Linked DNA regions of Victivallis lenta. The protein of the gene in region 1 interacts with the protein of each later gene in a pairwise test. Links are inferred from orthologs where the notes say so. Each region holds a gene or a part of one and is shown on either strand. Other genes may lie near its edges.

Region 1 (3,620 bases):
TCGGAATGCGCGCGCAGCACCGGAATCCGCACGCAGGTGCAGGAGACCAGCAGTTCCGGCAGGTGCAGCATCTTGCGCGACTCGTTCAGCATCTTCAGCTCTTCCTTCGTGTAGCCGTTCTCCTTGAACGCATCGATGTGCGGAATCAGGTTGAACGCGATCTGGTGCGCGAACGCAACCGGATTGACCGCCTTGCCGTCGAGCACCTCGCGGGCCTGCACGATCAGCTCGTGCATCCCTTTCGCGCCGGCGCCGCTGGCGGCCTGATAGGTCGCCGCGACGATGCGCCTGAGCCCCTTCGCACGGTGCAGCGGAGCGACCGCGACGAGCATGATCGCCGTCGTGCAGTTCGGATTCGCAATCACGCCCTTGTGCAGTTTGATATCCTCGGCGTTGACTTCGGGAACAACGAGCGGAACGTCGTCGTCCATGCGGAACGCGCTCGAGTTGTCGATCATGACCGCGCCGGATTCGACCACGAACGGCCGGTACTCGCGGGAGATGTCGCCGCCCGCGCTGAACAGCGCGATGTCGACGCCCTTGAACGAGTCGTGCGTCATCTCCTCGATGACCACGTCCTCGCCCTTGAACTTCATCGTCTTGCCGGCGGAACGGGCGGAAGCCAGAAGTTTGAGGTTCTTCACCGGGAAATTCCGCTTTTCGAGCGTCTTGACCATTTCGACGCCGACCGCACCGGTCGCACCCGCGACCGCAACATTGAATCCGTTCGCCATACTGTTTCCTCCTTTGGGAATTGACACATACATCTTATTACTATACAACACCCTTGAAAAATTGCAATATCATGGTTATATTGGGACTCATGATTTTTTGAAAAAAAGGAACCGTTCATGATGGATACGCGGAATTTCGATGCCGGAAAGCTGACGCTGCCCGAGCTCGTTGCACTGATCGAATATCATAACCGCCGCTACTGGGAACTCGGGGAGCCAGAGATTCCGGATGCGCGCTACGACGAACTCATGCGGGCGCTCGCCGGACTCGACCCCGGGAATGAGCTCCTCACCCGGGTCTATGCCCCGGCGGTCGCCGGCAGCGGCAAGGTGCGCCACAGAAATCCGATGCTGTCGCTCGACAAGGCGTACTCGCTCGAAGAGGTTCTGAAATGGGCGGACAAATACGCGCGTACTCCGGATGAACCGCTGCTGGTCGAGCCGAAGTACGACGGCATTTCCGCCGGTTACGACGGCCGGATTCTTTCGACCCGCGGCGACGGCGAACTCGGGGAGAACATCACGGCCAAGCTGCCGCTCATCGAGCTTGAGACGGCCGGTTACCGGGGGCCGCTCGACCGGCCGGTGCGCGGCGAACTCGTGATCCGCGACGACGACTTCCGCAATCTTTACAGCCATATTTACAAAAAAGGCGGAGGCACCTACAAGAATTCCCGCAACGCGGTGGCCGGCATCATGGGGCTCAAGGAGATCGACGAGATGATCGCACAGAAGGCGAAAATCACGCTGGTCGATTACAACATGGTCTCCTTCCGGGTCAGGCTTTCGGAACTCGCGGACCGGTGGGAGGGGCTGCTTGCCGAGCTCGCGGCGCTGCCGTACCCGCAGGACGGCGTGGTGCTGAAGCTCGCCGACACCGCCTACGAAGCCTCGCTCGGCAGCACGGCGCATCATCCGCGCGGACAGATCGCCTACAAATTCACGAACATCCGGCGCACCACGAAGCTGCTCGATGTCGAATGGAGCTTCGGCAAGAACTGCCTGACCCCGGTGGCGCATCTCGAACCGGTTGAAATCTCCGGGACGACGATCAAACGCGCGACGCTGCACAACGTGCAGAACATCCTCGAACTCGGCATCGAAATCGGCGACACGGTCACGGTCGAACGGGCCGGCGACGTGATTCCGTACATCGTCAGCTCCGAGCCCGGCGCGGAGCGCCGTTCGCCGCTCATCGAAAACTGCCCGTGCTGCGGAACCGGGCTCGTGCGGCGCGGCCCCGAGCTCTGCTGCCCGAATCCGGACTGCTTCGAAACCGAGCTGCAGCGCCTCGCGGCCGCGGTCCGCAACCTCGGCATCGAACGGCTCGGAGAACCGACGCTGCGCAAACTCATGGAGAACTCCGGCGTGAAGCATCTCGCCGACCTGTTCGAACTCAAGGTCATGGATATCCTGAAGCTCGAAGGATTCGCGGCAAAATCCGCCGCAAACCTGATCGAAGAGATTCAGAAAGCGCGCGTGGTCAACGACTACCAGCTGCTCGCGGCGCTGAACATCCCGAACATCGGCGCGAACGTCGCGAAGGTGATCTTCGCGCATACCGACTTCGCGGGGCTGCGGAAGATGAATGTGGAAGAGCTCAGCGCGATTCCGGGGATCGGCCCGGAACGCGCCCAGGCACTGGTCCGCGAGCTGGCCGCCCAGTCGGAGTATCTCGACGAACTGCTCGGAGCAGTAAAGCTCATTCACGCTGCGCCGGAGCCGGAAGAGCGCCCGACCGTCTGCTTCACCGGCAAAATGCCCGAGAAGCGCAGTTACTACGAAAAACTCGCCGAAGCGCACGGCTACGCCGCAGCGGACGATGTGAATTCGCACCTCTCGCTGCTGGTCGCCGCGGATGTGAACGACACGAGCAGCAAGCTTAAAAAGGCCGCGAAACTCGGAATCCGCATCGTCTCCCTCGACGGCTTCCTGCGCGAACTCGAGGGCGCTGCCGCCCCGGAGCCGGAGGAACCGCCCGAAGGCCAGCTTGAACTGGGGCTGTAGCGGCTCCTGCAGCGCAATATCCATCGTGGGGGAATGCCGGGATTCTTCGGCGGCCTTTCTCCCTATTTTTTCGTCGGCAGACCGAACGTTTCCCGAATTTTTCCCGCTTTGCCCCGCCCGGAACCGGACGCCTCCCGCCATAATGACGATTTTTTTGCGGGAGAGCTATTGACATTTCATTCAAAATCGATCATAATATTAATACAGCGATACAGTTTACCGGTGCGGTCTTCCGCCTTTCATCTAAGGAGAATCAGAATGTCGGTCCGATCCTGTGCGAACATGCTGCGGAAACATTTCGCCGTCTTTTCCTCCGTATGCTTTTCCTCCGTATGCTTTTCCGCCGCCGTTTTTGCGGCGGCCCCGGCGGAGGAGTTCGAGGCGCTTCCGGTGACCGACCGCCATTTCGCAGCTCTCCGGCAGGAGCACCCGCGGCTGTTCCTGCCGGGAAACTTCGACACGCTGACTTCCGCCTACCGCGACAGTTACTGGGGAAGGCGGTTCGGAAACCGGATGCTTCACGATGCGGAACAGCTGCTTGCCATGCCTCCCCTCCCCCGCCGGATGATCGGGCGGCGGCTGCTGAAAACATCGCAGGCCGAGGTGCGGCGGATCGGGCTGCTGGCTACAGCTTTCCGCCTCACCGGAGAACGCAGATTCGCGGAACGCGCCCGAGCCGAAATGCTGGCGGTCTGCGCATACGACGACTGGAATCCGGCCCATTTTCTGGACGTCGCCGAAATGACCTTCGCGCTCGCGCTCGGTTATGACTGGCTCCACGACACGCTTCCGCCGGAGGAGCGCGACACGATTGCATCCGCCATTCTCGAAAAGGGGCTCAAGCCCTCGTTCGACAAGACGTTCAAGCAATCCTGGGTC
Region 2 (3,452 bases), on another replicon or contig:
AGAACGGGTAATATTCCGCGTAAATTCTGAACTTGCTTTTTTCTTTTTTCTCTTTTGCCATAGGTTTCAATAGCCGTGTTGTTGACGAACCGGTACATGTCACGTATATTATGGTAATATACATCGATTTTCCGAATCATCCAGCATTTTTCTGCGAATAAGCCGGAAAACCGGTTAAAAAATCGTTTCGAATCAGAAACGCAGGATCATTTATCGGGTAACAGTGAAAAGCGGAAAGTTAAAATGACCTATCAGTTCCAGACCAGCGATCTTGTTTGCAGCCGCATGATTGAAATCGAGCTCGACGACCGCGGCGAACGCGTGAAACGCGTTCAGTTCGTCGGCGGCTGCCCCGGCAATCTGGCCGGAATCGGCCGGCTCGCCGCCGGGATGACGCCGGAAGAGCTCATCGACCGGCTGCAGGGCATCCGCTGCGGCGGCAAGCCGACCTCGTGTCCGGACCAGCTGGCGACGGCGCTCCGGGAGATCGCGGCGAAGAAGAACGCCTGATGCGGCCGGCGGGGCGGCTTTTCCGGGCGCGCTGCGGGAACGGAGAAGGGCGTCTCTTCTCCGTTCCCGGATTTTTCGGGGGAAAGTTGGACAACGGCCCGAAATGCGTGTATGTTAATTGCAAATTGTCTGTTTGAAACATCGATTACGGCAAAGGGATGAAAATGGCAAGCGAATACGATTTTTCGGCCATCGAAAAGAAGTGGCAGAAGTACTGGGAGGAGAATCAGACCTTCAAAGCGGTCGATTTCTCCCCGAAACCGAAATATTACTGCCTCGACATGTTTCCGTATCCGTCCGGCGCGGGGCTCCACGTCGGCCATCCGGAAGGGTACACCGCGACCGACATCCTCTGCCGCTACCGCCGCATGAAGGGGTTCAACGTCCTGCATCCGATGGGGTGGGATGCGTTCGGTCTCCCGGCCGAGCAGTACGCGATCGAAACCGGAACGCACCCGGAGATCACAACCGAAAAGAACGTGGACAACTTCCGCCGCCAGATCAAGGCGCTCGGCTTCTCGTACGATTGGAGCCGCGAAATCAATACGACCCGTCCGGCCTACTTCAAATGGACGCAGTGGATTTTTTCGCAGCTCCATAAGAAGGGTCTCGCCTATCTCGATGAAATTCCGGTGAACTGGTGCCCGGCGCTCGGGACCGTGCTGGCGAACGAGGAGGTCATCAACGGCCTCTCCGAGCGCGGCAGCCACCCGGTGATCCGCCGCCCGATGAAGCAGTGGATGCTGCGCATCACCGAATACGCCGAACGGCTCCTGAACGATCTCGACGAACTCGACTGGCCGGAAGGCGTCAAGGAGATGCAGCGCAACTGGATCGGCAAATCCACCGGCGCCGAGGTGAAGTTCATGACCACCGCCGGAGAAGCGGTCACGGTTTACACGACCCGCCCGGATACGCTCTTCGGCGCGACTTACATGGTTCTCGCTCCGGAGCATCCGCTCGTCGACGCGCTGACCACGCCGGACCGCAAAGCCGAAGTCGATGCGTACCGCGAGGCGGCCGCGAAGAAGAGCGAACTCGCCCGCACCGGCGAAAACAGCGAGAAAACCGGCGCCTTCACCGGCGCTTACGCGACCAACCCGGTTGACGGGCGGCAGATTCCGATCTGGATCGCCGACTATGTGCTGGTTTCGTACGGAACCGGTGCGATCATGGCGGTTCCGGCACACGACACGCGAGATTTCGAGTTTGCCAGAACCTTCAATCTTCCGGTCGTCTGCATCATTGAGCCCGATCCGGAAGCGGCGAAAGCCGAAAACGTCGACGTCGAAGCCGTTCACCGCGGCGAAGCGTGCTGGACCGGCGAAGGAAAACTCATCCATTCGTCGAACGGCGACGGGTTGAAGCTCGACGGCCTCTCGGTCGCCGAATCGAAGCCCGCCGCGACCCGCTGGCTCGAAGAGCGCGGACTCGGCAGGGAAGCGGTTAAATACAAGCTGCGCGACTGGCTCTTCAGCCGCCAGCGCTACTGGGGCGAGCCGTTCCCGATCATCCACTACGAGGACGGTTCGATCGAGCTGGTGAATTCCGACGAACTGCCGGTCGACCTGCCCGAAATGGAGGATTTCAAGCCCGCCGGCGACGGCGAGCCGCCGCTTTCGAAAGCGAAGGATTGGCTGAACTACACCGACCCGAAAACCGGCCGCCGGGGAAAACGCGAAACGAACACCATGCCGCAGTGGGCCGGTTCGTGCTGGTACTACCTGCGCTATATCGACCCCGACAACGCCGAACAGGCGTGGGACCCGGCGAAGGAGAAATACTGGATGCCGGTCGACCTCTACGTCGGCGGCGCCGAACACGCGGTGCTGCATCTGCTTTACGCCCGTTTCTGGCACAAGGTGCTGTTCGATCTCGGGCTGGTTTCGACCAAAGAGCCGTTCCGGAAGCTGATCAACCAGGGCATGATCCTCGGCGTCAGCTACAAGGACAGACGCGGCGCGCTGGTTCCGACCGACCAGGTCGAATTCACGCCGGCGGGACCGGTCCGGAAGAGCGACGGCGAAGCGCTGGTCGAGTTCCCGGCCAAAATGTCGAAGTCGCTGCGCAACGTCATCAATCCCGATGACGTGATCCGCGAATACGGCGCCGATTCGATGCGCATGTACGAGATGTTCATGGGGCCGCTCGAAGCGACCAAGCCGTGGAGCACGAAGGGCGTGGAGGGCGTCTTCCGGTTCCTGAAACGGGCGCACCGCATGTTTCAGGAAGCCGAAATCGTCGATGTCCCCTGCACGAAGGATCAGCAGCGGCTGCTGCACGCGACGATCAAGAAGGTTTCGCAGGATCTGGACAGCTTCGGCTTCAATACCGCGATCAGCCAGCTCATGATCTTCCTGAACGAGTTCTCGAAGCTCGACAAGCTGCCGCGCGAGGCGGCGGAAAAGTTCGTGCTTCTGCTGTCGCCGTTCGCGCCGCATCTCGGCGAAGAGCTCTGGCAGCAGCTCGGCCACGAAAACACGCTGGCCTACGAACCGTGGCCGGAATGGGACGAGGCCGTGCTGAAGCTCGACGAAGTCGAAATTCTGGTTCAGGTGCTCGGCAAGCCGAAGGCGCGCCTCATGATGCCGGTCGACGCCGCGCAGGAGCAGGCGGAGAAAATCGCGCTCGCCGCGCCGGAAGTGCAGGCCGCGCTCAACGGCAAACCCGTGAAGAAGGTCATCTTCGTCCCGAAGCGTCTGCTGAATATCGTAATTTAATCCCCGGCGGAAGCGCGGGAGCGGGGGAAGGCGGCCTCCCCTCCCCCCGCGGACCGGCGGAAACTCACCGCGATACCGTCCTGACCGAACCGGCCCTGACCAGGCGGACGGCGACGTTGGTGTGGATGGGGGAGCGGGTCTGGAGAACCGGGCGGGTCGTGACGTAATATTCGACCCAGTCGAGAATATCCTGCGGAACGAATTCGATCCGGTCGAACGGAT

Evidence for each region.
Region 2: the proteins of FYJ85_RS18380 (region 1) and leuS interact in binary tests that used the Escherichia coli proteins (3 or more experiments, as listed by UniProt). The link is inferred for Victivallis lenta from one-to-one orthologs.

The regions. Positions count from the first base shown.
Region 1 is NZ_VUNS01000027.1:17,238-20,857, reverse strand. What follows is about bases 414-3,296. They hold FYJ85_RS18380 (helix-hairpin-helix domain-containing protein), read left to right. Parts: upstream 414-851; coding sequence 852-2,741; downstream 2,742-3,296. Other genes in these bases: FYJ85_RS18375 (heparinase II/III family protein), read left to right, coding at 3,000-3,296; FYJ85_RS18385 (aspartate-semialdehyde dehydrogenase), read right to left, coding at 414-734. Outside these bases: more of FYJ85_RS18385, read right to left, coding at 1-413; more of FYJ85_RS18375, read left to right, coding at 3,297-3,620. UniProt on the Escherichia coli protein: DNA ligase that catalyzes the formation of phosphodiester linkages between 5'-phosphoryl and 3'-hydroxyl groups in double-stranded DNA using NAD as a coenzyme and as the energy source for the reaction.
Region 2 is NZ_VUNS01000002.1:414,013-417,464, forward strand. What follows is about bases 369-3,452. They hold leuS (leucine--tRNA ligase), read left to right. Parts: upstream 369-674; coding sequence 675-3,230; downstream 3,231-3,452. Other genes in these bases: FYJ85_RS03720 (TIGR03905 family TSCPD domain-containing protein), read left to right, coding at 369-510; FYJ85_RS03730 (LacI family DNA-binding transcriptional regulator), read right to left, coding at 3,295-3,452. Outside these bases: FYJ85_RS03715 (lysophospholipid acyltransferase family protein), read right to left, coding at 1-61; more of FYJ85_RS03720, read left to right, coding at 244-368.